Regions from separate parts of the Pseudarthrobacter sp. SSS035 genome, predicted to be linked through region 1. Evidence: predicted binding sites of a transcription regulator. Region 1 holds the regulator's gene; the other holds the start of a gene.
What was found. The regulator LexA, encoded in region 1, represses DNA repair genes until DNA is damaged. The targets are predictions, from matches to a motif close to TCGAACANNTGTTCGA.
Positions count from the first base shown of each region.

Region 2: the regulator LexA is predicted to act here: its motif matches at 8,682-8,697, upstream of MUN23_RS20385 (HNH endonuclease signature motif containing protein).

Region 1 is NZ_CP096882.1:287,328-301,952, forward strand. It holds gene MUN23_RS01310 (MFS transporter) at 1-314, shown strand, start outside; gene MUN23_RS01315 (cation diffusion facilitator family transporter) at 374-1,378, opposite strand; gene MUN23_RS01320 (GlsB/YeaQ/YmgE family stress response membrane protein) at 1,582-1,857, shown strand; gene MUN23_RS01325 (RNA methyltransferase) at 1,936-2,829, opposite strand; gene rplT (50S ribosomal protein L20) at 2,879-3,334, opposite strand; gene rpmI (50S ribosomal protein L35) at 3,454-3,648, opposite strand; gene infC (translation initiation factor IF-3) at 3,765-4,901, opposite strand; gene MUN23_RS01345 (DUF1844 domain-containing protein) at 5,214-5,600, shown strand; gene MUN23_RS01350 (MFS transporter) at 5,758-7,062, opposite strand; gene MUN23_RS01355 (SseB family protein) at 7,118-8,014, opposite strand; gene priA (bifunctional 1-(5-phosphoribosyl)-5-((5-phosphoribosylamino)methylideneamino)imidazole-4-carboxamide isomerase/phosphoribosylanthranilate isomerase PriA) at 8,024-8,770, opposite strand; gene MUN23_RS01365 (hypothetical protein) at 8,829-8,987, opposite strand; gene hisH (imidazole glycerol phosphate synthase subunit HisH) at 8,988-9,719, opposite strand; gene hisB (imidazoleglycerol-phosphate dehydratase HisB) at 9,716-10,342, opposite strand; gene MUN23_RS01380 (histidinol-phosphate transaminase) at 10,422-11,540, opposite strand; gene MUN23_RS01385 (LysM peptidoglycan-binding domain-containing protein) at 11,619-12,059, opposite strand; gene lexA (transcriptional repressor LexA) at 12,418-13,164, shown strand; gene MUN23_RS01395 (ATP-dependent DNA helicase) at 13,239-14,625, opposite strand, start outside.
Region 2 is NZ_CP096882.1:4,389,039-4,403,663, forward strand. It holds gene MUN23_RS20355 (ATP-dependent RNA helicase) at 1-2,050, opposite strand, end outside; gene MUN23_RS20360 (hypothetical protein) at 2,146-2,406, shown strand; gene MUN23_RS20365 (gamma-glutamyltransferase family protein) at 2,454-4,325, opposite strand; gene MUN23_RS20370 (MFS transporter) at 4,430-5,686, opposite strand; gene MUN23_RS20375 (elongation factor G-like protein EF-G2) at 5,700-7,856, opposite strand; gene MUN23_RS20380 (hypothetical protein) at 8,019-8,597, shown strand; gene MUN23_RS20385 (HNH endonuclease signature motif containing protein) at 8,786-10,291, shown strand; partial or broken gene MUN23_RS20390 (5'-3' exonuclease H3TH domain-containing protein) at 10,357-11,293, opposite strand; partial or broken gene MUN23_RS20395 (alpha/beta fold hydrolase) at 11,746-12,042, shown strand; gene MUN23_RS20400 (hypothetical protein) at 12,170-12,463, shown strand; gene MUN23_RS20405 (histidine phosphatase family protein) at 12,527-13,111, shown strand; gene MUN23_RS20410 (putative quinol monooxygenase) at 13,117-13,401, opposite strand; gene MUN23_RS20415 (dihydrofolate reductase family protein) at 13,578-14,117, shown strand; gene rsgA (ribosome small subunit-dependent GTPase A) at 14,406-14,625, shown strand, end outside.

The DNA.
Region 1 (14,625 bases):
CGGTGGCTGTGCACTGGCCCTGGTCAGCCCTGGTGATGGTCTTTGTGGTGGGAGCGTCCGGCTCCATGCTGATCCCGGCCCTGCAGACCCGTTTGTTGGATGCGTCGCCGGACGCCCCCTCCCTGGCTTCTTCGCTGAACCACGCCGCGCTAAACGTTGCCAATGCCCTGGGCGCCTTCCTGGGCGGCCTAGTGATCGCCTGGGGCTGGGGCTTCGTGGCACCCGCGCTCGTGGGCGCCGTGTTGGCAGTCCTGGGCTTTGGCATCGCGCTGACCAGCGGCGTCCTGGAACGCAAAAAGCCGCTGGCCGCCTGATCCTGGGAACGGGCGGGCAGCGGCTTCACCGAAGCATTCGGTGCGCTGAGGAAGGAACGTCAGGCCTGCGCGTCCTGAGCCCCGGCCTCCGCGGCTAGCTGGCCGGCATTGGGAACCTGACCGGCGCCTGAGACCTCGTCCGTGCGACTGTCCTCGCGGTGCAGATCCGGTTCGAGGTAGATCACCCGCGCCATCGGAACGGCCGTGCGGATTCGAGACTCGGCACCATCAATCGCGGCGGCGATGTCCCGGCCGGTTTCTGCGGCACCCACGGAGATCTTGGCGGCCACCAGCAGCTCCTCCGGTCCGAGGTGAAGGGTCTTGAGGTGGATGATCCGGTTGTGTCCCCCAGCCTCGATGGCCTCACTGATGCGGGCCACGTCATCCCGGGTGGCGGACTCGCCCAGCAGCAGGGACTTGGTTTCGATAGCCAGCACCACAGCGATGGCCACGAGCAGCAGGCCGATCATGCCGGTACCCGCGGCGTCCCAGATCCCGTTGCCGGTGACGAGGGTCATGCTCACACCCACGAGCGCGAACACAAGGCCAAGAAGCGCCCCGAGGTCTTCCAGCAGGATGACCGGCAGCTCCGGCTGCTTGGCCGTGCGCACAAAGCTCACCCAGCCCTGCTTGCCGCGGACGTGGTTGGATTCGATAATGGCCGTCCGGAACGAGAAAGACTCAGCAACAATGGCGCCGATCAGCACCGCCAAAGGAACCCACCAGAAGTCCCCTTCGATGGCGTGCGGGTGCTGCAGCTTCTCCCACGCTTCGAACAGTGCAAAAAGCCCGCCCACGCTGAAGAGCACGATCGAGACGATAAAGGCGTAAATGTAGCGTTCACGGCCATACCCGAACGGGTGCTCCGGGCTGGCTGCCTTCCTGGCGCGCTTGCCGCCGATCAGGAGCAGCAGTTGATTGCCGGAGTCGGCAATCGAGTGGATGGCTTCGGCCAGCATCGACGAGGAAGCCGTCAGAAAAAAGGCCACGAATTTCAGGACGGCGATGGTCAGGTTTGCGGCTAGGGCCGCGACGATCGCCTTGGTACCGCCATTTGCAGCCACGGAGGCTTCTCCTCTTCACAGGTTTCAAGAACAAGCAGGGATATTCGCGGCGCCGCAGTCGGCTCCGCCCACGAATACCGTACCTTTTCGGGTGCAGAAGACGCACTTCTGACATGCACTAAGCCTGCTGACATCGGAGGGGCCGTATGTTAGCTTGAACACTAATCGGGACGTTTAATCCCGACGAATATGAAGGAGGAGACATGGGTTTTCTTGCTTGGATTATTCTCGGCCTCATCGTAGGGGCCATCGTTAAAGCCGTTATGCCGGGCAAAGTCGGCGGCGGCTGGGTGACGAGTCTCGTGCTCGGCGTTGTCGGCGCGATTGTAGGCGGCTGGATTGGCAGTCTCCTGTTCGGCAAGGGTGATCTTGCCTTCTTTGATCTGGGTACCTGGATCCTGGCAATCGTAGGCGGCCTGGTAGTTGCCGGCGTCTACGGCGCCATCACAGGACGTAGCAAGAGCACACGGGCGCCCTGATACCCCTACCTCATCTGATTCATACAGCAAGGGCCCCGGAGAACTTCCGGGGCCCTTGCCTTTAAGTCACGTATTCAGTCACGCTTTCTGGGACCTGGCACTCGCGTAGAGGCACACCGTGGCCGCCGTGCCGAGGTTCAAGCTTTCGGCTGCGCCGTATACGGGCACGGCCACCCGGTGATCGGCCAAGGCCAGTTCATCTTCGGCGAGCCCCTGGGCTTCGTTTCCGAACAGCCACGCTGTGGGACCCTCCAGGGCAAACAGCGATTCGACGCCAGGGCCTGCGATCCGGCGGGCGGCGTTTTCGTCCTGGAGCGTATCCAGGTTGACGTCACCGTCACCGTCAGCGGCCAGTATGCCAATCCCCCGCGCACGGCAGGCGGCTGCCACTTCCGCGATATCGGCGCCCAGGACCACGGGCAGATGGAACAGGGAACCGGCAGTGGAACGGACGGCCTTGGGGTTATAGATATCAACGCTGGACGAGGTCAGGATGACGGCGTCCGCCCCGGCCGCGTCAGCAGCCCGGAGTACAGTGCCGGCGTTGCCGGGGTCCCGGACCTGACACAGCACTGCAAGCAGCCGCGGGCCGGCGTCGAGGACCTGCTCAAGGCTCACGTCCAGGAAACCGCAGACCGCGAGAATGCCCTGCGGGGTAACCGTGTCCGCCATCGCGGCCAGCACTTCGTCGGTAGTGAGGTATGCGTCAATGCCCTCCGCGAGAGCCTCCAGGTCCGGGTGCCGGTCGAGGCAGGCCTCGCTCGCGTACACCTCATAGACGACGCCGGGCTCGCCCGCTGCAATCCTTTTCTGGTGCAGGGTGAGGGCCTCACGGACAGCTTGGGGACCCTCCGCCAGAAACTCGCTGCGCTTTAAACGGGCCGGGCGCCCGGCAAGCTGTGCCACCTTCCTCACCCGATCAGCTCGGGGGTTGGAGAGTGGAAAGTCTTGCGGGCGCCCGGTTTCGTTCATATAAGAACCTTAGTGGCTTCAGCCACCAGTCCCCGAACTGGCGTGAGTGCTACTTGGCAGCCACGTCAGCGGCAGGCTTTGCAGCCTTGGCCTTGGGTGCCTTGGCAGCCTTGGGGGCTGCGGCTTCGACGGCCGGAGCGGACGTGTCGGCAGGCAGGGAATCCTTGGCGATCTTCACCAGCGCGGCGAATGCGTTCGCATCCGAAACGGCCAGCTCAGCAAGCATACGGCGGTCAACCTCGACCTCAGCGGCCTTCAGGCCCTGGATCAGACGGTTGTAAGTCAGGCCGTTGGCGCGGGATGCAGCATTGATGCGCTGGATCCACAGGCGGCGGAAGTCGCCCTTCTTCTTCTTGCGGTCGCCGTAGCTGTACACAAACGAGTGCAGCAGCTGCTCTTTAGCCTTGCGGTACAGGCGTGAACGCTGTCCACGGTAGCCCTTTGCGCGTTCAAGGATAACCCGGCGCTTCTTGTGGGCGTTGACCGCCCTCTTCACACGTGCCACGTGCGTACTCCTTCGAAAATTCTGATCCCAAGCATCTACTGCCGGAACAACCGGCTGGCCTGAGAAGCCTTTTTGGTAGTTGACTGCTGCCAGGTGGCATCAGTCAGAGAACTTGGAACTTAGATGCCGAGCATCTTCCGGATGACCTTAGCGTCACCCTTGAAGACAATCTTGTCGCCGGCGAGGCGACGAGTCAGCCTGGAGGACTTGTGCTCAAGGTAGTGGCGGCGGTTGGCCTGCTGGCGGCGCAGCTTGCCGCTGCCGGTCAGCTTGAAGCGCTTCTTAGCACCACTGTGGGTCTTCATCTTCGGCATGGGAACCGATCTCCTTACGTGTCCACAGACATTGTCTGCAGTTCTTTCGAGCAGCCGCCCCTGCAGGCGGCATGCTGGTTGCGTACTGCGGGAGGATAACCTCCCGCAGCTTTGAACTAGGTAGTCTTCTTGCCAGCCGGCTTCGGAGCTGCCTTGGGGGCAGGCCTTGCAGCAGGCTTCGGCGCTGCCGGCCGGGCGATCGGCTTAGGCATCGGCACCGGCGGCCTCGGAGCTGCCGGAGCCGCAGCTTCGGCGGGCTTGGCAGCGACAGGAGCCTTGACGGGTGCCGGGGCAGCCTTGGGAGCCTCACGCTTGGGAGCAGCGGCCCTCGGGGCAGCCTGCTTGGGCGCCTCCTGGACGGCGGCTTCCTTCACGGGTGCTGCCTTGGCGGCGGTTTCCTTTGCAGGAGCTGCCTTCGCGGCGGTTTCCTTGACGGGAGCTTCCTTCGCCGGCGCTTCCTTGACAGGGGCTTCGGCTTCCGGAGCGGCTTCTGCAGGCGCCTCAGGTGCTTCAGACTGTGCCGGAGCTTCGATTTCCGGCTCAGTGGTGATGGCGAAACCTTCCGGCAGAAGGTCAGCCAGCGACTGCGTGAGCGGTGCCTGGTCGTCGCCAGAGACGTCGATGCGGCCGCCACCCGTAGCTTTCGCTTCGTTCTGCGCCTTGGCCTCTGCACGCTGCGATGCGCGGCGTGCCTCAGCCTTGGCTTCGGCCTTGTTCTTCAGCGGGCCCACAACCATGACCATGTTGCGGCCATCGATACGGGGGCTGGACTCCACAACGCCCACTTCGGCGACATCGTCAGCGAAGCGCTGGAGCAGGCGGATGCCCATTTCCGGACGCTGCTGCTCACGGCCGCGGAACTGGATCATGGCCTTGACCTTGTCACCGGCACCGAGGAAGCGCAGTGCATGGCCGCGCTTGGTTTCGTAGTCGTGGGTGTCAATCTTGAGGCGGAAGCGGATTTCCTTCAGAACAGTGTTGGTCTGGTTCTTCCGTGCTTCACGTGCCTTGACGGCGGCCTCGTACTTGTACTTGCCGAAGTCCATCAGCTTGCACACCGGAGGCTTGGCCTGCGGTGCAACTTCAACGAGATCAAGATCGGACTCGGCAGCCAAACGCAGGGCATCGTCAATACGGACGATTCCTACCTGTTCACCTGCAGGACCGACCAACCGCACCTCGGGGACGCGGATACGCTCATTGATTCTTGGCTCGCTAATGTTAAAGCTCCTGTGATTGATGTGGTAATCCACCGGCAAATAGAGAAGGCCCCCAACTGCCGGAGCAATCGAAGGCCTCGATGATCGGATGCACCGACCTCAGCAGAGGCAGTGCGCACTTCCCCAGGCTCAACGCCTGAAAGAACTGTCCGACCGGTACCCGGCAACCTTGCTTCCTCAGGAATTACTTCCAACGGGAAAACGGCTGACGCGGGTGGGAGAGTACTCCGCTTGCAAACTGCATGTCATTCTACAGAACAAATCCCGCCTAACGCAGCTAAGCGTTGGTGGGACCTTCCATAGCGAAATAACGACATCCAGTCGGTCTGTGACAAGCTTACCAGTATGAGCACCCCAGACAGTAATTCACACGTTTTCGAGGCCCCGGCCGCCAAGGCTGACGTGACCCAGCAAATCCGCGATATCTCGGAGGTGCCGGCCATCGAAGTCATCACCACGGCCGCAGTGCACCTGATGAGCGCAGCCGCCGTCAAGCTGGGCCTCGCCGCCGAGGACAATGCGGAGGAACTCAAGGACCTGGACGAGGCCCGCAAGCTCATCACCGCCCTTGCCGGACTGGTGACCTCAGCGGCCCCCGAAATCGGATCCCAGCACGCCGGCCCGTTGCGCGATGGCCTCCGTTCCCTGCAGCTCGCGTTCCGCGAGGAGTCCATCATCCCGGATGCCCCGGGCAAGGGCCCGGGCGAGAAGTACACCGGCGCCGTCAACTAGACCCAAAACAGCAAACTTCACAAAGTACGACGACGGCGGCGGACGGTCCACACGGACCCTCCGCCGCCGTCGTGTTTCACTTAGTTTTTGTCCAGATAACGGGACTTCCTCACCTGAAAAGGCGGAATATCTGGACAAAAAACTCTGGAGGCCAGCGTCAGACGGCGGCGCGCCGGCGGCGGTGGGCCTGGAGCAGCAGTCCCACCAGGCAGAACAGAACGCCGGCCACGCCCACGGAGACAAATCCGCCGGATGGTCCCACCCCGTCGATGAAAATTCCGGCAAGGGGCGCCCCGAGCGCCACCCCGGCAGTCAGCGCAGAGCCGTACCAGCCCATCGCCTCGCCGCGGCGGTCCTCCGCCACCAGGTCTGCCACGTGTTCTGAGGCGGCCGACAGGACAGGGGCGCACAACAGGCCCGGAAGGATCGAGACGAAGGCCAGCGTCCAGGTGTCCTGGGCGAAGCCCATCGGGATAGTCAGGGCCGCCATCCCCAGCAGCAGCAGGATCGGCGAAACTGGACGGTGCATGGCCCCGTAGACCAGTCCGCCGACCACCGATGCGGCGCACCAAAAGAGGAACACAATGCCGATTTCGCCCTGGTGCCCGCCTGTTTCCAGGGCAGCAACAATGCCAACGTCCGTGCCGCTGAGCACCATGCCGGTTCCAGCTGCCACTGCGAATACGGCCGCTACAGTGGCCGTGAGCCAGGCGAAGTTGTGGGCCACCTTGCCGCGCAGCCCCGCCGGCCCGCTGCGGGTGCGTTCTGCCCCTGCCGGGACGAGGTCTGCCGCTGCTTCCTGGAGGTGTGCCGGTGCGGCGGAAACCACAGCCACTTCCGCGGCGTGGCGCTGGTCTGCCTGGCACTCCTCAGTCTGCGTGGCACTTCGGGTAGGCGGGTTAAACCACATGAGGAACAATCCGGCCAGTGACGTGGAAACGCCCACCACGGTGAGTCCCAGAACGGTGAAGCCGCTGGTGGCCACAACAGCTCCGGCGGCAGGCCCGATCATAAACACCATCTCCGTGGCGATCGAGTCCAGCGCAAAAGCGGTCCGCCGCTGGTCGCCGTCCGCGAGGACGCCCAGGGACTGGCGGATCACACTGAAGATCGGCAACGTCAGCAGGCCGCCGACGAACACCAGCGGAAGCAGCCACTGGTAGGACACGTGAGGCACCACGGACCAGATGAGGGCCTCTGACACGACAGACGGAATCAGCGCCCGGCGCAGGCCAACAGTGTCCACGCGCCGGCCGCGCCATGGTGCGCCAACGGCAATGCCGATGGTCATTACAGCCGCTGCGGCACCGGCCGCTGCGTAGCCCTGGTCCAGGGTCAGCACGATGTGCAGGGTCAGCAGCATACCTGCCGCCGAGTGGGGGATGCGGGCGATCATGCCGACCAGCAGCAGCCGCCGGATGGGCCGGTGGGCCAGCAGCTCCCGGTAAAGAGCGAAGTTCACGGAAAATCCTTTGGGTCTGCCCGCGGCAGCCCGGGATCTCCGCGCCAACCGTCAGCTATTGTGCTGCGCGCCGCAACTTGATTTCGATCGAGTCAACACGCTCTCCAAACAATACATTCCGGGACCATGCCTGTTGGAGGCCGGACACCAGGTCCTGGACTGCCGGAGCGTCCAACCCATCCTCAAGGTGGAGCAGCACCTGGAGTTCCGGCCCGGCACCGCCCCCGGAGAGCCTGGCACCCGTACCGGAGAGGACAGCGACGCCGGAACCCGGGAGGAGGGCAAGCTTGCGTACCGCAGGGAAGGCGGCCGTTGCCTCAGCCATCTCGGCTGCCAACGCCGCATCTGTGTAGGAAGGGATCCACTCCCGCTGTTGGGCCAGCGCCCAGACGGCGGGCCGCCGGACCACGAACGTGACCTCCGAGCCCGGATCGAGCACCAGCAACTCGGCACCCTCGGCCACGGCTGAGAGTGCGGCCCTGGCGGCGTACACCGCGACCGGCCGGGCTTCTGGGTGCCAGGCAGCCAAGGCATTCGCCGAGCTGAAGGCCGGCATGGCCGTCCGGCCGTCGGCGGCCTTCAGGGTGACCATCGCCATGTCCGCCTGCTTGTCCGCGGCCAGGCCGTCGACGCCGGCCGCTTCCTCGCCGAGCTGGGCGATGATCGGGATAAAGACCCGGGCGGTGGCCAGCGAGGCCACCACAGCCGCTTCGTCGCCGTTGCCGTCAACCAGGGCCGCGACGGCGGCGAGGTAGCCGGCGTCGGCCGTTCCGTCGTCGTCCTCGAAGTTGTGGATCCTGGCGTCGTCCCCGGCGAGGCTCCGGCCTTCCCACGGCTGGCCGGCCGAGTCAGTACGGCCGCCCGCGCCCGCCAAAGCCGCCGCAATATGTCCCGGCAGATGGCGCGGCGGCGGCGATTCCGCTGCCGGATCGGCGTTGTGCGTGCTGTCCACGGAAACTGCCTAGCGGCGTCCGGCGACGTCGAGGGCTTCGGGGAGTGTGAAGGCACCGGCGTACAGCGCCTTGCCAACAATCGCGCCTTCCACACCCAGCGGCACCAGGGAGCGCAGCACTTTCAAGTCGTCCAGGCTGGAGATGCCGCCGGAGGCGACCACCGGTTTGCCGGTCTTCTCCACCATCTGGCGCAGGAGTTCAACGTTGGGACCCTGCAGTGTGCCGTCTTTTGTAACGTCAGTGACAACGTACCGGGAGCACCCGGCTTCTTCGAGCCGGCCCAGGACCTCCCAGAGGTCGCCGCCTTCTTTGGTCCAGCCGCGGCCTGCCAGCGTGGTTCCGCGGACATCGAGGCCGACGGCGATCCTGTCGCCAAAGCGGTCGATGGCACTGCGGGTCCACTCGGGGTTTTCCAGCGCCGCTGTGCCGAGGTTGACGCGGGCAACGCCGAGGGCCAGCGCCGCCTCGAGGGATTCGTCGTCCCGGAGTCCGCCGGACAGCTCCACCTTGATGTCGAGCCGGCCCACCACTTCACGGAGCAGCTCAGCGTTCGAGCCCCGGCCGAACGCGGCGTCAAGGTCCACCAGATGTACCCATTCGGCGCCCTGCTCCTGCCAGTTGAGGGCTGCCTCCAATGGCGTGCCGTAGCTCGTCTCGCTACCGGCCTCCCCCTGGACCAGCCGCACGGCCTGTCCGTTTACGACGTCGACGGCGGGCAGCAGTTCAAGAACCGGCAGATCGGTTGCGGTGGTCATCTCAAATCCTCTTGGGTGTTGGGTTGCTCGTGGAGGCGGAACTGGTGAATGCGTGGGGCTAGGTTCCAGGAAGCGTCAGCAGGTAGGCGGCCAGCAGCGCCATGCCGGCCAGGATGTAGAAGCCCACCTGGGTCCACAGCGGTTTGTGCTGCTGCCTGAAGGACAGGGCGCCGCCCACCAGGATGCCAGCCAGGCCCATCAGGACAATCGACCACATCTAGGCGGCCTCCGTGGCAGCTGGCTTGCGAAGGCCGTCTACCCAGTTGCGCAGCAGCCGTGCACCGGCGTCGCCGGATTTTTCGGGGTGGAACTGGGTAGCGCAGAGCGGTCCGTTTTCCACAGCGGCGATAAAGCGCGCGCCGTGCTCTGACCAGGTCACCAGAGGCGCGGTCATCCGAGGCTGGATCACGTCGAAGTTCCAGTCCTGGACACCATAGGAGTGGACGAAGTAGAAGCGCTGGTCCGCGACACCGGCGAAGAGTTTGGATCCTTCCGGAACGTCAACCGTGTTCCAGCCCATGTGTGGCACCACCTCAGCGGGAAGGAGTTCCACCTTGCCCGGCCACTCCCCCATGCCTTCAGCTTCTGTCCCGTGCTCCACCCCGGCCTCGAACAGGACCTGCAGACCCACGCAGATTGCCAGGACCGGCCTGCCACCGGCCACGCGCCGGCCAATCAGCCGGATGCCGTCCACGGCCTTGAGCTCGCGCATCACAGTCTCGAACGCGCCGACGCCGGGTACCACCAGGCCGTCGGCATTAAGCACGTCCTCGGGCTTGGAGCTGAGGATGACCTCGGCCCCGGCCCGCTCAAGGGCGCGCACTGCGGACCGGACGTTTCCGGAACCGTAATCCAGGACAGTGACCGTGGGCTTGCCTTCGGGCGAGACGGGCTTTTTACCGGCGGCCGGATCGATGACGGCGCCGTCCCGGAGGATTTGGCCGCTCACAGGGCACCCTTGGTGGAGGGGATTCCCTCCACGCGGGGATCGGGCTCGACCGCAGCACGCAGGGCGCGGGCGAAGGCCTTGAACTGCGCTTCCACAATGTGGTGCGGGTCGCGGCCCGCGATGACGTTCATGTGGAGGCAGATGCCGGCATGAAGCGTGATGGCCTCAAAGACGTGGCGGGTCAATGACCCCGTGAAGTGGCCGCCGATCAAGTGGTACTCCTGCCCGGCAGGCTCTCCGCCGTGCACCAGGTAGGGGCGGCCGGATACGTCGACAACGGCGTGCGCCAGGGCTTCGTCGAGGGGCACAGTGGCCTCGCCGAACCTGCGGATCCCGGCCTTGTTGCCCAGGGCCGTGCGCAGAACTTCACCGAACGTGATGGCGACGTCCTCCACCGTGTGGTGGACGTCAATGTGGGTGTCACCGGTGGCTTTGACCGTCATGTCAATGAGCGAGTGCTTGCAGAGCGCCGTCAGCATGTGGTCGTAGAACGGGACAGATGTGTCGATGTCCGAAACGCCCGTACCGTCGAGGTTAATCTCCACGAGCACTGACGATTCACTGGTGGCACGCTCCATGCGTGCGGTCCGGGGCGCGGCAGCGTTCGATCCGGTGAAGCTCATGGTCATATGTCCTTTAGGCGAAGTCAGTGGTGCGAAAGCGAAGGAGATGTGCCGGCGCGGCGGCGCCGATACTTCAAGTTTAGGCGGGCAGCCCGGCCTGGCTGGCCAGGATGCGTTCCAGCGACGTCAGGAAGGCTGTGGTCTCCGTCTCAGTTCCCGCCGTGACACGCAGGTGGCCGGGGATGCCGACGTCGCGGATGAGCACGCCGTCGTCCAGCAGCTGCTGCCAGACGTCGTGGGGGCTGTCGAGGCCGCCGAAGAAGACATAGTTCGAATCGGAGGCGGCAGGCTTGAGGCCCATCCGGGTGAGCTCCGAGACGATGCGGTCGCGTTGCTCCTTGATGTCCTCGACGTCGGCCATCAGCGCAGTGCGGTGCTGCAGGGCGGCGAGGGCCGTTGCCTGGGTGATGGCCGAAAGGTGGTAGGGCAGCCGGACCAGGCGGAGTGCGTCCGTGACTTCAGGAGCGGCCGCCATGTAGCCCAGGCGGGCGCCCGCGAGGGCGAACGCCTTGCTCATGGTGCGGGACACAATGAGGCGCTCCCGGCCGGGCAGCAACGTAAGGGCGCTCGGCGTTCCGTCGTGGGCGAACTCGTGGTAGGCCTCGTCAACGATGACGATGGTCTGGCTGGCCTCGCCGGCCTCGTACACGGCCTCCACAACGTCCAGGCCCAGGCCCGTGCCGGTGGGATTGTTCGGCGAGCAGAGGAAAACGATGTTGGGCTGAAGCTCTTTGACCTGCAACGCGGCCGACTCAGCACTGAGCCCGTAGTCGTCGGCCCGCTGCCCGACGATGTACCCGGTGTCCGTGCCGCTGGCCAGGAGCGGATACATGGAGTACGTGGGCGGGAATCCCAGGGCCGTGCGCCCGGGCCCGCCGAAAGCCTGGAGAATCTGCTGGAGGACCTCGTTGGACCCGTTGGCCGCCCAGATGTTTGTGGCATCCAGGCTGTGGCCGAGATACTCGGCCAGCGCTTCCCGGAGTTCGGTGAATTCACGGTCCGGGTAGCGGTTGAGGCCTGCCGCGGCTTCCGTCACGGCCACGCTGATCGCGGCTCGTACGTCCGCCGGGACGCCATGCGTGTTTTCGTTGACGTTCAGCAGGATAGGGACATCCAGCTGCGGGGCACCGTACGGGGTCAGCCCACGGAGGTTGGTCCGGAGGGGAAGTCTGTTCAGACGCTCTAGCTGGTCATTCACCTGAACAGTTTAGGTCCGAAGCGGACGGCCGGAAAATGTGACGGCCTGCGGCGGCACACGCCCGAGCCTGCAGGCTCTTTACCTGGTGGGGACGAAGAGTTGCTGTCCGGGGACAACGCCCCCGGCGGAAAGGTTGTTCAACTGGGCAATATCCGCGATGACATCACGGGGATCACGCTCGGGCGCCACCGCACTGGCAATCGCCCAGAGTGACTGGCCGGCCTGCACCGTGACCGAGACTGTTGGCGTCAGTGACAGGTCGGCGGCAGAATCGGCGGCCTTTGCCGGGGCGTTGAGGAAACCAGCCAGGGAAAGCAGGATTGCCGCAAGGATCACCAGCGGGATGCCGATGAGGACAATCCGGCCCCTGCGGGTCAGGCGCAGCGGCGGCAACGATTCCCTGCGCTGCCTTGGCGCCGAACCCGACGTCGAAACGGGTGCGGACCACTGCCGCGAGGTGAGGTCCTGCACGGAAATGAACTGCGGACGCGAGTCCTGCGAAGCAGAGATAGCAGATATAGCTGACATGAAATGAGCCCTCCTGGACCATACTGTGCTGCCCGGCGCGCCCTCCGCGTCCACTTGCCGGTACCAGCCTGAGCCGTCCATAGATTCGAATATTCGAATCCGCAAGCAACGAGTAGAACACATGTTCTAACTTTGCTTCTTCATTTTTAGCACTTATCAACGAATATTGTCGAGACTCGCTAGAACAAATGTTTGAAAAAGGCACGTGGCTGGCCTACGTTTGGATCAAAGAACAACCACCTCTGTAGTTGATCAGCAGGGTCTGACAATCAACTCCGACACCAGCCCCGGGGCGTTCCAGGCACCAGCGGCCGGAGCGGAGCCGGGCAACCGAAAGGCATTGGCGAACATGGCAGCACCAGCCGCCGAGGGCAAGGCGACACCGCAGCGCCGCCAGCCCCAACGGACCCCCAAGGGGCTCACCGCCCGCCAAAAGAAGATCCTTGAAACCATCCAGCGCTCGGTGAATGACAACGGCTATCCGCCGTCGATGCGTGAAATCGGTGACACCGTGGGCCTGGCGAGTTTGTCGAGCGTGACCCACCAGCTCTCGCAACTGGAGAAGCTGGGATACCTTCGCCGGGACCCCAAGCGTCCGCGCGCCATGGAAGTCCTGATGCCGTTGACGCTGGACGGCGGGTCCACAAAGTCCAATGGGACAACCAAGCCCTCAGTGCTGCACGGGATCGGCGGAACGGTCACCGAACTGCCCTCTGCCATGGACACCGCCATGGTGCCGTTGGTGGGCCGGATCGCGGCTGGCGGGCCTATTCTTGCTGATCAGGTGGTGGAAGACGTGATGCCCCTGCCCCGGCAGCTCGTGGGCCAGGGTGAGCTGTTTATGCTGCGCGTGGCCGGCGACTCCATGGTGGACGCTGCCATCTGCGACGGCGACTGGGTAGTGGTCCGACGGCAGGCAGACGCCTCCAACGGCGATATTGTCGCAGCCCTGTTGGACGACGAAGCCACTGTCAAGACCTTCCGCCAGCGCGATGGCCACACGTGGCTGTTGCCGCAGAACACCCAGTACGAGCCCATCCTGGGCGATCACGCCACAATCATGGGCAAGGTCGTCTCGGTCCTGCGGTCGCTATAGGACGCCAGCCGGCGCTGCACGCGCTGGCTAGGACGGGCCCTGGCTTGTCGGACCCTCGCAGGATCCGCGCGCAGTCAGGCGCCCTTCCCGGCCAGCCTTTCCAGGGCTGCGAACGCCGTTTTGCGGTCCGTGGTGGGCCAGAACGGCGGCAGCGCGGCGCGGAGGAATCCGGCGTAGCGCTCGGTGGCAAGGCGGGAATCAAGCACCGCCACCACGCCTTTGTCGCCGGTGGAACGGATCAGCCTGCCCGCGCCCTGGGCCAGGCGGATGGCCGCGTGGGTCGCCGATACGGCCATAAAGCCGTTTCCGCCGGCCTGCGCAACGGCGCGGGACCGTGCGGTCATCAGCGGGTCATCCGGCCGCGGGAACGGGATGCGGTCGATCACCACCAGCCGGCATGATCCGCCCGGAACATCTACGCCCTGCCACAGGGACATGGTGCCGAACAGACAGGTATCGGGCTCGTCGGCGAACTGCTTCACGAGGGCCGTCATGGTGGAGTCGCCCTGGCAGAGAATGCTGAGGCCAAGCCGGGGACGCATCGCTTCAGCGGCCTCCTCGGCTGCACGCCGGGACGAAAACAGGCACAGGGCACCGCCGCCGGACGCGCGGATCAGCGCCTCAAGTTCATCGAGGGCCTCCGGCGACGCCCCGCGGCCTGGCCTGGGGAGGTGCCCCGCGACGTAGAGGATCCCCTGTTTCGGATAGTCAAAGGGCGATCCGACGTCGATCCCGGTCCAGCTGGGCGCGCCCTCCCCCACCAGTCCCAGGCCGCCGGCAGCCGGTTCAAAGGCTGAGCCGATGGCAAGCGTTGCAGAGGTCAGCACCACGGTGTGGCCGGCGAAAAGCCCCTCGCGGAGCTTGCCGGCAACGCTGAGCGGCGCGATGTTGACCAGGACCGGCGCGGACTCGTCTGGCTGCGCATAGCCCTGCTGCGGATCGAAGGAACTTGCGCGGGAAAACCACACCACTTCCCGGTTTTCCCGGGCAACAATCAGCCGTTCGCAAAGTTCGAGGATCAGCATCAGGCGTGACCGCGCGAGCTGCCGCCCGCCGTCGGCCGTTTGGCTGCCGTCCCCCTTGGAATCGGACAGTGCAGCGCGGCAGGCCTCACGCAACTGGTCCACACAGTCCAGCTGTTCATCGTTGAGGCCGTTCGGGAGCAGCCCGTTGGGCACGTCGGCCAGGGCGAGTTCCAGGTTGGCGGCAGCTGCGTTGAGGGCATCCACGGTGATGGCCGTGTGTTTCCGTGCGCCCGACGCGGCAGCATGGACCATTGCCACGGAAAGTTGCCCCGACACCGCCCCGGTGACCCGGTCCTGCAGTTCGTGCGCCTCGTCCACCACCACAACGTCGTATTCGGGAAGCACTGCCAGGCCCTCAAAGGCGCTGACGGCGAGCATGGCATGGTTGGTGACCACAACGTCGGCCTCGGCGGCGTTGTGGCGCGCCAGTTCACTG
Region 2 (14,625 bases), 930 kb from region 1:
TGATGGCACCCAGCCGGCGTTCCCGCCTGGCCTTCACCCGGCCGTGGCTGAACTGCGCTTCCACCGCGTCGGTCAGGAGGTGCCCGGCGGCCGCCTCGGCGGCGTCGGCGCTCAGCGGCGCGGCGGACCGGATCACCGCGCCGGTACCGGCTGCGTCCCGGCCGGCGGCGCGTGAAACTTCCGCCACGGCCAGCCACTCATGCCCCGCGAGCGGACTGCCCGCCGGCAACCCCGCACGCGTGCCGGACGACAGCAGGTACCGCGCCGGGCCATCGCCCGGGACGCGCCGGGCCACACGGTCCGGGAACGCCAGCGCGACGACGACGCCCACCGCCTCCGCAGCGGTCACCGGCGCGGACCTCATCAGGGACGCAATGGCGGACTGTCCGATGGCGGCACCTTCAGTCCGCGCAATGCCCTCCAGCCGGCGGACGTCCTCCGCCCAGCGCCTGGCAGCGGGGTCCTTTCCGGTGCGCAGGCCGGACAGGAGCCGGGTGAGGTCGGCCCCCGGGGCCCGCTGGTCCCCGGCTACGAGTGCCACCGCTTCCGCTGCGGCGCGGTGACCTACGGCCGCGGCGCCGTCGAGCAGTGCTCGGGCCAGCCGTGGATCGGCCGGGACCCTTGCCAGCGTCCGCCCCACCGCGGTGGCATGTCCGTCGCGGGCCACGGCTCCGAGTTCGCGCAGCACCTCGATGGCCTCGCCTATGGCTGCCGCAGGGGGTGCATCCGGAAGTGCCAGCCCGGCGCCGCCCGGTGATCCCCAGCAGGCCAGGACCAGCGCAGCACCGGTCAGGTCCGCGACGGCGATCTCCGGCGTCACGTGCGCCGGCGCGGCGCCATAGGTCCGCTGGTCGTAGCACCGGACCACCCGGCCCGGGCCCTGCCGTGCGGCCCGGCCGGCCCGCTGTTCGGCTGATGCCCGGGAGCAGGAAACCGTGACCAGCCCGGACATACCGCGGCTGGCATCACGGCGGGGTTCGCGGGTCAGCCCGGAATCGATGACGAGGCGCACTCCGGGGACGGTCAGGGATGACTCGGCCAGATCCGTGGACACGATGATCCGTGCCGGGCCACCCGGCCGGCGCCCCGAAACGGCCTGGTCCTGTTCGGCTGGGCTGACCTGGCCGTGGAGCTCCAGCACCTCAGTTCCGGGGGCAGCCCTGCCGCGGAGGCGGGCCGCCACATAGGAGACCTCCCAGGCTCCCGGGACAAAGACCAGCGCATCGGTGCGCGCGTCCTGCCCCACCGCGGCGGTATGGGCCTGCGCGGCTGCATCGGCCACGTGGTCGAGAAATCCGCGCGTGACCCCACGGTCATCCAACCGCGCGACGGCGGCGGGTACCCACTCCACTGTCAGGGGGTACAGCGCTGAGGGGCAGTCGACGACGGGAGCCGGCCCGCCGCCGTCGTCCGCTGTCCCTGCCTGTCCGGTCCCTGCATTCGCGGCTGCGCCCCCGATCAGGGCGGCGAAGCGGGGCGCGTCCAGTGTGGCGGACATGGCCACCAGCGTGAGGTCGCCGCGGAGCTGCCGCACTTCGGTGAGCATCCCCAGCAGCAGGTCGGTTTCGAGGCCGCGTTCGTGGACCTCGTCAAGGATGACCGCGCCCGTGCTTTCCAGGCCGGGATCATCGAGCAGGCGCCGCAGCAGGATGCCCGGCGTGACAAACTCCACCAGGGTGGCGGGACCGGCCTGGCGTTCACCGCGGACAGTGTATCCCACGCGGTCTCCGATCCGGCTGCCGTCCAAGGCGGCCAGTCGCCGGGCGGCGGCACGCGCAGCGACCCGCCGCGGTTGGGTGACCACCACCCGCTTGGCCATTCCTGCAGGCGCGGAGAGGTTGGCGAGCAGCGGTGGGACCAGCGTTGTTTTGCCGGTGCCGGGCGGCGCCTGCACCACTGCCGTACCCGCCGCACCGCCGGCGCGCAGCACAGTGGACAACTCGGCGAGCGATTCGGCGAAGGCCAGACCCGTGCCGATGGCCGCCAGATCAAAGGTGGCGGCACCCGGGGTGCCAGCAGCGACGGCGGCGGAGTTGGTTGGCGATGTCACCCGTCCATTGTCGCCGCAATCACCCGCCGCCGTCAGCGCACGTGCGGTGGGATACGTCAGACTGGAGGTCGTCGACCATGAAAGCAGGACTTCCCTTGATCAACCTCCAGCAGGACTCCGAAGGTTTCATCCGCATGAAAAGGCACTTTCCCGCCACTGCCACCGTGACTGTCACGTTCAGCGACGGCTCCCAGGAGGAGTTCTCCGGCCGGCGGCTCAATGAGATCTACGATGACGCCCTGGCGGTGTACCGCGCCCAGAACCAGCTTGACGCCAAGGGTTTTTCCCGTGGTCCGCAGAAAAAGGTGCAGACCACTATCGAGTTTGTCCCCGTCCGGCCCGGGATGGGGCAGTAACCCGGCCACCGCGCCAAGCGGCTCCCGGTTCACTGCGCCAGGTAGGCTCACGGCGACGGATTGACCACCATCGCCGAACCGCCGCCGCGCCGCAGGGGCTCGGCAACCGCAGTCATGCTCTTACCCGGCCCAAACTCGATGGCTGTCGCGGCGCCGATCTCCGCAGCCGACGTGAAAGCGTCACCGGCTAGTACAAGGGTATGACCGTATGATGCCAACGACTTCCCGTATTGGTCGATGAAGCCCTGCTCGGCCGTGACATTGGGCGTGTTGCGCTGGGACGCACGCGGGGCCGCGAGCGAGTCCAAAATGCCCATACCCAGGTCCACCCTGTTCAGGATGGTCTGCAGCACCGTGGTGATGATGGTCGATCCGCCTGGGGAACCGAGCGCCAGGAACGGCTTCTCGTCCTTAAGGATGATGGTGGGCGACATCGAGGACCGTGGGCGCTTCCCCGGCTCGATCCGGTTCGGGTCCTCCGGATTGGTCGACGTATAGGAGAAGTCGGTGAGCTCATTGTTGAGCAGGAACCCGCGGCCGGGCACCACGATGCCGGACCCGCCGGTCTGCTCGATGGTGAGAGTGTATTCCACCACGTTGCCCCACTTGTCAGCGACAGTCAGGTTGGTCGTGGAGATGTTTTCGGTGTCCTTCTCGTCTGCGGCTGCCGCAGGTGCAACCGGGCACACGCCGTCGAACCCGGAAACATCACCGGCGGCGACGGGCTTCGGTGTCGCCGCCTGCTTCGGGTCGATTGCGCACGCCCGTTCCTTGCCAAACAGCGGGTTGGTCAGCGCTTCGGTGGGCACGTCGACAAATGCCGGGTCGCCCAGGTACTTGGCGCGGTCCGCGAAGGCGAGCGCGGTCGCTTCGAGGTAGTGGTGCAACGCGCCAGGATTCTTGCCGTCCGGTTCGGTCATCTCACGGAGGTTGAAAGGCGCCAGGATATTCAGCGCCTCGCCGACTGTTGTGCCACCGCTGCTGGAGGGCGCCATGCCGTAGACGTCATAGCCGCGGTACTCGACGTGTGTGGGTTCCTGGTCCAGCGTCCGGTATGCGGCGAGATCCGCCGTCGTCAGGTAGCCCGGAAGGGCTGGAATGCTGGTGGGCGGGACAGTCACAGGAGGCACCCAGGCGGGGTCTTTCGGCGGGTCCTTGACAGTTGCCGCGATCTCCGTCGCGAGCTGTCCACCGTAGAAGGCATCCGTTCCCTTCTTCGCTAGGAGCCTGTAGGTCTCAGCAAGGTCGGGGCTTTGGAAGACACTGCCGACGGCGGGCGCGTCGCCGCCGGGAAGGAACAAGCCGCTCGTCGACGTGAAAGCGGAGAAACGGACCTTATTGTCAAGCGTCTGCTGGCGGAAGGTTTCGTCCACCACGAAGCCGCGGTCGGCCACCTTGATGGCAGGTTCGAGGGCCTCGTCAAGGTCCAGCGTGCCCCAACGCTCCAGCGCCCGTTCCCATGTGGCCGGTGTTCCGGGGACGCCTACGGAGACGCCGCTCGAGACCAGCTCGGCGAACGTATAGAGGACGCCGGTTGCCGGATTCACGAACGCGGTGGTCGGCATCGTTGCCGGAGCCGTTTCGCGGCCATCGATGGTTCCCACTTTGCCGGACTTCGCGTCGTAGAACACGAAGTATCCGCCTCCGCCGACGCCGGCGCTGTACGGCTCGGTCACACCCAGGGTCGCGGCCGCGGCGACGGCGGCATCCGCCGCATTGCCGCCGTCGCGCAGGACTTCGATCGCCGCAGCGGACGCCTCCGGGTCAACGGTGCTCACCGCCCCGCCGTACCCGGTCGCCATCGCCTCCTTCTTGATTTCCCGGGGATCAGCGAACGCGGGACTGGTCACCGCCCCACCCGTTACGCTCAAGGCCAGGACAGCCGTTACAGCAGCCAATTGACGTCGCACACTAGGCATGATCTCTCCCAAGTCAGGGTGTTGCGCAGGGTGGGTTTTCGCCACGATACTCCGCCGGGTTGGGACACTCAAGGCTCAACTTTTTTGTGCCCGAAGCCATGGCCTCAGGCCGGTGTGCCGGCTTCGGTGGTGGCAGTGTCGGCCGGCGAGCGCCGCCGCCGGCTCGCGAGCAGGAACGGCACGGCGAACAGCTCGATCACACCGCTGATAGCCAGCGACAACGGATAGCCGTATACGTCCGCTGCCCGGCCCATCAGCGGCTGCACCACAATTCCACCGCTGGATCCCATGAGTGAATCGAAGCTGAGCACCGTTGCCCGCTGCTTTGAAGCAATCATGTCGTTCAAATAGGCCTGCCGCACCGGAGTGCCCGCCGCTGAGATCAGGGCCCACAGCACCAGCAGCAGCAGCGCCACCCAAAACACACGCGTAATGCCGAGGGCCACCAGGATCAAGGCGCCCACGCTGCTGCTCACTACCAGGACCGTGGTGCGTTTGCGGACCAGGCGCCGGACCATGGGCGCCAGCCAGCCGCCCACCACCTGGGCCCCGGCCACAATGCCCGCCGCGAGGCCGGCGACGGAGTAGGCGCGCGGGTCACCGAAGAGCTCCAGCAGGTAGGGCTGCAGAGCATAGAAAACATAGATCCCGACGCCGGCGCTGAACGGCGCTGCGAGCATGATGTACCGTACGGGCGGGTTTTTCAGGCCGCTGTCGATGGAGGCGGACAGTACGTCCCGGCTCGCCTTGAGCGGATGGGGAGAACGTTCCGGAGTGAAGCCCACATCGCGCATCAGCCAAAAGGCCACCCCGAACATCGCCAGGAGCACTCCAACACGCAACAGGAACGGCACGCCGAGGTCAGTGGCCTGGGCAATCACGCCGCCGGCCGTCGAACCGACGAGCATCGCGATGCCAGAGACCATCAATGCCCGCCCGAACACTGCCTCCAACTCACCGTCGTAGCCGGAGAAACGCAACGCATCCACCAGCCAAGCCTCCACGGCCCCGGAGAAGAACGTGAAGCCCAGGCCCAGAAGGACCGACACCACTGCCCAGGCCCAGAAGGGAGCGGACAGCTGCCAGAGCAGGTAGTACAGGTAGGTGGAGGCTGCCAGGGTCACCGTGCCGAGCAGGAATGAGACCCGGCGTCCCCAACCGTCCGCGATGACCCCGGTGGGCACTTCGAACAGGACCATGCCGGCCGTGAAAAAGGCGTTGGCCGCGAATGCTTCCAGGTTGCTCAGCCCGGCATCCAACAGAAAGAGCGTATTGATGCCCCAGATGAAGGAGGCCGCAAGGGTGTTGCCCAGCGTCAGGGTGAGGTAGATGCGCTGGATCTTCCGCGCGGCGGCGTTCATGACGTGGCGTTCATCAGCCGCTGGGCACCGGGTCATGCCGGAGGTACCGGCGCCGGAACCGGCCGGTCCCGGCAGTCAGCGCCCGCAGCTCCACAGCGTACTTCAGCAGTTCCTGGTCCGGGACTTCCGCGCTGATTTCGGTCAGCTCACTACCGGAGGTGGCCGTGCCGGTGAGCCGTCCGCGGCGTGCTGAGAGGTCACTCATCACGGCCCCCACGTGCGCCTCGGACACGGTGATGCTGACGGCGGAAACCGGCTCGAGTAGCTGGATACGACCGGCCGCGGCAGCCTCCCGGAGCGCCAGGGCCCCCGCCGCCTGGAAGGCGGCGTCGGAAGAGTCAACGCTGTGGGCCTTGCCGCCCACCAGCGTGACGCGGAGGTCCACCACGGGGAACCCGGCAGCCAGCCCTTTCTGCATCTGCGCACGCACCCCTTTCTCCACGGAGGAGATGAACGTTCCGGGGATCACCCCGCCCACCGTTTTGTCGACGAATTCGAACCCGCCGCCACGGTCCAGCGGCTCCACGTCGATGTCGCAGACGGCATACTGCCCGTGGCCGCCGGACTGTTTAACGTGCCGGCCGTGGCCCGTTGCCGGGGCGGCGAACGTTTCCCGCAGTGGCGTCACTACGTCAATGGTGTGCAGCTTCACGCCCTGGTCGCGCAGCCTGTCCAGCACCACCTCGGCATGGGCCTCCCCCATGCACCAGAGGATCAGCTGGTGTGTTTCCGCGTTCCGCTCAACACGCAGCGTGGGATCGCCGGCGGCCACCTTCGCCAGGCTCCGGGCCAGCGCGTCCTCGTCACTGCGCGAGTCCGCCTCGACGGCCACCGGCATCAGCGGCTCCGGCATCTCCCAGGTAGCCAACAGGAGCGGCTGGTCCTTCGCCGAAATGGTATCCCCGGTTTCGGCGCTTCCCAGTTTCGCCACCGCACAGATGTCACCGGCAACACAGTGTGCCACGGGACGCAGGGTGGGGCCCAGCGGAGAATACAGGTGGGTGACGCGCTCGTCGGTGTCGTGGTCCTGATGGCCGCGGTCCGCGAGCCCGTGCCCGCCGACGTGCACGGGAGTGTCAGCACGCAAAGTACCTGAAAATACACGCGTCAGGCAGACCCTCCCCAGGAACGGATCAATGGTGGTGCGGACCACCTCAGCCGCCAGCGGCCCGTCCGGGTCACAGGCCAAAGCCGCCGCTGGAGCACCCGCCAGGTCAGTCACCTCTGGGAGGCCGCCCTCCACCGGCGACGGGAAGCCCCGGGTCAGGACTTCCAGCAGTTCCGCTGTGCCAAGGCCCGTGACAGCCGAGGCCGGCACCACCGGGAAAAAGGAACCGCGGGCGACGGCGGTTTCCAGGTCCGCGATGAGGACATCGGTATCGATGTCCTCACCACCCAGATAGCGGTCCATCAGGGTCTCGTCCTCGCTCTCCGCGATGATCCCTTCGATGAGCCGGCCCCGGGCGGCTTCCGACGCCGAGCGCTCACCGGCGTCAACGTCCCGGGAACCTGCGGCCGCCTCCCCGTCGGAGTAGTCAGAGACTGTGCCCGTCAGCAGTCCCAGCAGCCCGCTGGTTTCGCCGCCGGACCCGACCGGGACGTACAACGGCAGCACCGCGTCGCCGAACGCCTGCTGGCAGGCGGCCAGGACGCCGTCGTAATCTGCCCGGGGGTGGTCCAGGCGGGTGATGACCACCGCCCGCGGCATCCCGAGGCTTTCGCATTCGCCCCAGAGCGCCGTAGTGGTGGCGTCGATGCCGTCAACGGCGGAGACAACAAAGAGGGCGGCGTCCGCAGCCCGGAGCCCCGCCCGAAGTTCGCCGATAAAGTCCGGATATCCCGGAGTATCCAGCAGGTTCACCTTGGTCCCGTCGACGAGCAGCGGAACCAGGGACAGCGTGACCGACCGTTGCTGCCGCACTGCCGAAGGGTCGGAATCGCTGACGGTGGTGCCCTCCGCGATGGAGCCTTTGCGTGAAATCATGCCGTGGGCGGCCAGCATTGCTTCGATCAGCAGGGTCTTCCCGGCGCCCGAATGCCCCACTAGCGCCACGTTGCGCACCTGCTCCGGATCTGTTGCCGCGATGCCGTGCGGAGCATCAGCCCGGCGCACCTCCGGCCCTCCCCGCCCCGGTGTCCGTGCTGCGTCCTTTGCGGCTTTCACTGACATGGGAACCTCCTGGCGTCTTTGCCATGCACCGGGCCGAATCGTGTTCTCTGATTCGACACCCTGGCGGGCGCAAGGGCAAGAGCAGGCGCCGGGACGAGGTGGCCGCAGCGGAGGATAATGGCAGCCAGAGCCCAAGAGTCCGTGCCACCGTGAGGGGGTCCCATGCAGCCGGTTCCGCGCATCACAGTGGAGGTTCCCGTCCTCACGGTTGGTGCGGGACCGTCCGACTACGAGGCGCTGGCCAGCTATGTCAATGCCCTGCGAAGGCCGCAGGGGCTGCACATGACGCTGCTGCATATGGGCATCTTGGCGGATTTTGCCCAGGACGTCGCGGACTGGACCAAGGGGATCACCTCGGCCGGTGAAGCCGCCCGGCGCACGACGGGCTGGTTGCAGGGCCTGCCCGTAATGGACGGGTTTGCGGGAACTTCGGAACAACTGATTGTGCTGGGTGGCGGCGGCATCTCCGGGCTCGAAGTGGATGTGCCCCGTCGCGTGCACGACTACCAGGTGTCCCTGGTGCAGGGCCTGCATGATCTCCTGGACCGGCTCCTCGTGGACAATGTGGACGATTTCATCCTCAGCTCACCGGCCCTGGGCTACCGGTACCCGCACTGGGTGCCCCATGTCGCCGTCGGACGTCCCCTGTCGCGGGATCACCGGCCGCGGACGATTGCCCCGCTGACCGTCGTCTTTGGCCCGTCGCGGATCAGGAACGGCCGCTACCTCACGGCTGACTGAGCAGCCAACGAGTCAGAGCGCGGCACCGTTCCAGGCCCGCACGCTGCGCGAACCGACACTTGAGGCCACTCCCCACCCCCCTCCGCGAACGGACATTTGAGGCCCCACGCGAAAAACTTTCCCAAAGTATTTCTCGTCACTGGCTAGGGGGACCTTAAAATGTCAGTGCCTCGCAAGATGATGTGAGTATGACAAGGACAACCGCGGTGGAGGCGTTGGAGGCCATCAAGGCTTCTGTCGCTGCGCTTGCCCTGGTGATCCCTGGCGCAGATCCTGCGGGTCAAGGGGAACCGGATCCGCTGCGGCATCAGTCTGACGGCTGGCTGGACACCCTCGCGGAGGCTGCCCGGCTGCAAGCTGCTACGGCTGCCCTGGTGGTCCACGCCGCCGCCGGGTTCGCTGACACTACGCGGGCGATGGCCTCCCCGAACGCGCTGCCACAGGGCCTCATCGCGCAGGACATGGCCGTGGTCTCCGAGGTCGCGTGCGTCCTGACGGTCAGCGAACGGACCGCCGGTGCGCTTCTGTCCGAGGCTCACGAACTGTCAACCACGCTTCCGCTGACGCTGGCCGCCCTGCAGGACGGGAGCATTTCGTGGCAGCACGCCCGGGCCATGGTCGACGAAACCGCGAACTTGGACCCCGCCGGCGCCGCCGCGTTGGAAGCCCATTTTCTGGACCCCGACGCACCCAACCCCGCACAGGGCTGCCCCGCAGGGGAACTCGTGCCGTCCAGGTTCCGGCACAAAGCCCGGACCTGGCGTGAACGCCACCATCCGGACAGCATCGAAGAACGCCACACCAAAAGCGCCCTGGACCGCCGGCTGGAGTTCGCCCCGGACCGGGACGGCATGGCCTGGCTGAGCGCGTACCTCCCCGCGGACCAGGCGGCCGGGATCTGGGACCGCACCACCACGGCGGCCCGCGCCCTCCAAGGACCCCATGAGCGCCGGAACCTGAGCCAAATCCGCGCCGACATGGCCGCCAAGTGGCTCCTTGGCGGCACTGCGGAGCACGTGCCGTCACCGTCGGCGCAGGTGCTCGTGACCGTGCCGGTGTTCGCCCTGATGGGCCTCACCGACGAACCCGCCATGCTCGACGGATATGGGCCGATCCCGACGTCGATGGCCAGCCGGCTCATGGCCGAAAGTTCCTCGTCGTTCCACCGGGTCCTTACCGACCCCCGCGACGGGGCGCCGCTGGAGATCGGGCGCACCAGCTACCGCATCCCCGTCAGCATGCGGCAATGGCTCCGCCTGCGGGACGGCAAATGCCCGTTCCCCGGCTGCACCAACCAGTCCCTGGACAACGAAGCCGACCACCTTCTCTCCTGGGCCGACGGCGGCACCACCGGCATCATTAACCTGGGGCAGCCATGCCCCAAGCACCACAGGCTGAAACACACCAGCGGCTGGACACCCACTGGGGCGACCACCGACAAGCCACCCGGCTGGATTTCACCGACAGGCCGTCAGTACGCCAGCGAACAACAGGGCTGGGAACCACCCGATTGGCCACCCGACATCATGACCCTGCTGATACACCCGCAACTGGGCCCGACCATGCCCGATGACATCTTGCCCGGCGAGCCGACTAAGGAGCTGCGCCCGGTAGATCCCTTGCCGGAGTGGAGCTGGCAACAGGCACCGGTCGACGAGCCATGGCCGGAGTGGGGCGTCCCTCAGATGGTCTAGCTCCTCCGGGGCTCGGCAGCGGCGTCGGGACCGGACGTTCCAGTCGGCGTATGCAGCAATCACTGCTACTGCCGGTCAAGCGCGTCGAGCAGCCGTTTAACCGAGCCTCCAAGGTTCCATTCGACGGCGAGACGCTCCAGTTCGGCGCGCGATTCCGCGTCGACGGGGTGAAGCTGCGCACCGGCCTCCTCGAGGGTGGGGAGCTTGAGGTTGCGCACAATTTTCACCACCGTTGGCGCGACCGTCAGGTATTCCGCGGCCGCGGCGAGCTTTGAGCGCACGGACGCGGATACCCCGCCTCCCCCGTCGGCGGCTGCAGCGAGCAGGTTCTCCAGTGTGCCGTACTCGCCCAGGAGCGACGCGGCGGTCTTCTCGCCGATGCCGGCAACGCCTGGCAGCCCGTCGGAGGCGTCGCCGCGAAGGGTCGCGTAGTCGGCATACTGTTCGGGCAGCACGCGGTACTTCCCGACGACGACGGCGTCTGTCACGACTTCGAGGTTCCTCATGCCCCGCCCGGTGTAGATCACCCGGACCTGACGGTCATCGTTGACGGTCTGGAAAAGATCACGGTCGCCGGTGACCACATCCACGGGGAGGCCCGCGTGGCTGGCATAGGTCCCGACGACGTCATCGGCCTCGTGTTCCGCGGCCCCCCACTATGGCGATGCCGGCGAGTTCGAGCACGCGGCGGATCATCGGAAGCTGCGCCTCGAGCGCGTCCGGGACGACCTCGACGTCGGGGGCATCCGATACAAGTTCGGCGACCCGGTGCGATTTGTAGCTCGGGATGAGGTCCACGCGCCACTGCGGACGCCAGTCGTCGTCCCAGCAGGCAATCAGATGCGTTGCCCCGTAATCCGTGGTGAGGCGGGCGATCATGTCCAGGAGGCCGCGAACCGCGTTCACCGGGGTTCCGTCAGCACGGCGGATCGTGTCCGGCAAGCCATAGAAGGCGCGAAAGTACAGTGACGCAGTATCGAGCAGCATCAGGCGGTGTGGCATACCTGATCCTGACACGGAAGCAGCTGCCGGGCTACGAGCATTTACGGGCGACAGAACGCTCCCTTGGGGTTAGGATGCCTCTATCGGTTCAAGCAGCGGGCCAACCTTCTGTGTTTGTGAGGTTTCCCCTTGGCCGAAGATGCACCCGTAAAGACCGCACCCCGCGTGCCCTTGAAGCAGGCTTCGGACCCGCACGCGGCGCCACGTCATCACGACGACGAACGGAACGACCCTGCCGCACCGGCTGACCGGAAAGCTGCTCCCAACCCCTATGGATTCGACAGAGAGCACTGGCCGGGCCCCTGAGCCCGGGTGGTGTCCTGCGATGGGCGCGCGAACTCCAGGCTGACGACATGCCCCACCTCAGCGTCAACGGTGTTGATCTCTACTACGAAGAGAGCGGCCAAGGGACACCAATACTAGGCGTGCACGGAACACCCAGTTCGGCTGTGATGTGGGCGGACGCCGCAACCGATCTCGCCCGGCATGGCCGCTGCATCATCTACGACCGCAGGGGTTTCCACCGCAGTGCCCCGCAGCGGCCGTTCGCGACCTTGGACCTGGTGGATCATGTCGACGACGCAGCGGCAGTCCTGGCGGCGCGCCGTGCCGGGCCGGCAATCGTGATCGGCCGCAGCACAGGCGGCCTGATCGCCGTCGAACTTGCCCGCCGTTTCCCGGACAAAGTCAAAGCCCTGGTCCTCCTGGAACCGGCCTTGTTCACCATCGCTCCGGATGCGGACGCCTGGGCCCGCCGCCTGCGCCGCCAGGTGCTCAAGCGCACGAACGGTCAGCCCGGGCTCGCCGCCGAGGTTGTAATCCGGGAAGCCCTTGGGGAGGCGACATGGGAGTCGTTTCCCCCCCGGGCTCATACAGATGTTTGCCGGCACGAGCCACGCTGTCCTGGCCGAAATCAACGGCCACGGCCTGGATCTCAGCGACGATGCTTTGGACCTGAACGAGGAGCAACTCGCCGGGATCCGCCGGCCCGCCCTGATCGTCTCCGCCGAGGACTCCCCCGAGGCCTGCCGGTCCGTGAACGCAAGGTTGTCGGGTGCGTTGCCCTTTACGCATACGGTTCTGGTCCCGGGCGGGCATCTCATTGATCCCGCCCATCCGGCTGTCCTGGACTTCATCGACCGCAACGCCGGACCGGACCCTTGGGCTTAGAAAGGTTGCCTTGATCCCCGCGGCCGCCCGGACCGTGCCGGCCGTCAGGGCAGAATAGACAGCATGACCCTTACGACCTTCGCCCTGATCCGCCATGGCCAGACAGACTGGAATGCGCAGCGTCGGCTCCAGGGAGCCACCGACATTCCGCTGAACGACGTCGGCCGCGGCCAGGCGCGCGACGCCGTCGACGTCCTGTCAGGCTACGAGTGGGATGCGATCGTGTCCTCGCCGCTTAGCCGTGCCGCGGAAACCGCCAGCGTGATTGCCGACGGGCTGGGGCTGAGCGTTACGCGGCACATTCCGGCGCTCGCCGAACGCAGCTTCGGACCGGCAGAGGGGTTGCAGGCCGGCCCCGAGCTGGAGGCCCTGCGCATACCCGGTGGTTACCGCGGCGCCGAAAGCGAGGAAGACGCGGCCGCGCGCGGGTTGGGTGCACTGGAAGCGCTGGCCGAAGAATTCCCGGCCCGCCGCGTCCTTGTGGTCGCCCACGGCACACTCCTCCGGGTGAGCCTTAACCGCGCCATCGGCCGCACATTGCACAGGATCGACAACGCGGTGCTGAACCTGGCCCACTACCATGCCACCGAGGGCTGGCACCTCGAATACTTCAACGGCGAGCGCGTAGTGGCTGCAGCCCAGGGCTGATAAACCTAGGCGTCCGCCGTAACCTCGAACGTTTGGATGGTCCTGCGCTCCAGCCGCGGAATGATCTGTGCAGCCCCGATCCGCTCGATGTGCTCATATTCGCGGTGGGCGGCAAAACCCGCGGCATCCGTGTAGCGCTCCAGGATGACGATCTGCGCGGGGTCCTCCACGCCTTGGAAGAACTCGTAGGAAATGTTGGCCTCCTCCGTACGCGTGGCTGCGGCCATCTCGCCCAGCAGGCCCAGGACCGTTTCGGTCTCTTCGGGTCTCACCTGGTAGCGGACCACCACCTGGAAGTACGTCTCTGAAACAACGGCATTCCTCGCTCTGGAGAGTATGGGGCTGGTCCAACTCTATGCTTTCCGTGCAGGCCGCTGAACCGCCACTGGAAGTGCGTCAGCCAGCGTATTCGGCGGGCTCAAAGGTGGTCTTGACCGTCGAATCAGGGCTGGATAGCGTCAGGTTTATGGGCACCGTTTTTGGCGGCATGGCGGTCAGCCTCGATGGCTACATCCGTTCAGAGAGCGGGGACCTGTCATGGCTGAACGATGCCATGGCCAAGAATGAGGATTACGGATTCGAGGCAACTGAGCGCAGAACCGGAGCCTATGTCATGGGTGCCAATACGTACCGGGAAATGGCGGCAATGGGCGGCCGGGGCTCCGCGATTCCCACTTATGTTGTCACCCACGACGAAACTCTGGCCGTGGGACGGAACACGCACCTGTACTCCGGCGATTTGGGCGAACTTGTCGCCCGGATCAAGTCCGCCATCCCTGAGGAGAAGGACATTTGCGTGTTCGGCGGCGGTCAGCTCCTCACTGAATTCATCGAGTTGGGCCTGCTGGACGAACTGGGCGTCGCCGTCGTGCCGGTCATCCTCGGCGGCGGGGTGCTCTTCTTCGGCAGGATCAGCGAATGGAAAAAGCTTGCCCTCCGCGAGTGCCGCTCCTTTCCGTCCGGTATCGTCCTGCTGGACTACCAACTGACCGGCCCCACAGGCTAACGGGAACCGGCGCGGCCGGACGAACGGAAGCTGCCCTATTCAACCCAACCCCGGCCAGCTACACTCGGAGCCGAGAGTCCGTGACAGCATCCGGACATCTGGAGAGAAACGGAGGTGGTTTTGATGACTGATACAGTCCCGCGCCCAGAGCGCCCCGCACGCATCAATCCAATCACCACCGTCTCCAGCATTCGCACGGCGTAAGCGCCCAACACACCAACGGACAGGCCTCATAGCCGCAGGGCTGCGCTGATTCCGGAGTCTGGAGACCTCACCCGAGGACTCACCTTGAACAATTCCTCAGGCACCAGCCTGGACAGCTACTCCCCCTCACCCTCCGACTCAACCCCCGGGCCCGAAGGGCCCACAACGTACGGCTACTCCCCCGCCGTCGCCGATTATTTTGACGCCCACCAACCCCAACACCGGACCCGCCACCCAGCGAACCAAAACAGCGAGCGCGGACGGGTGGTGCGCCTGGACCGCAACCTCGTGCTCACAGCCGTCG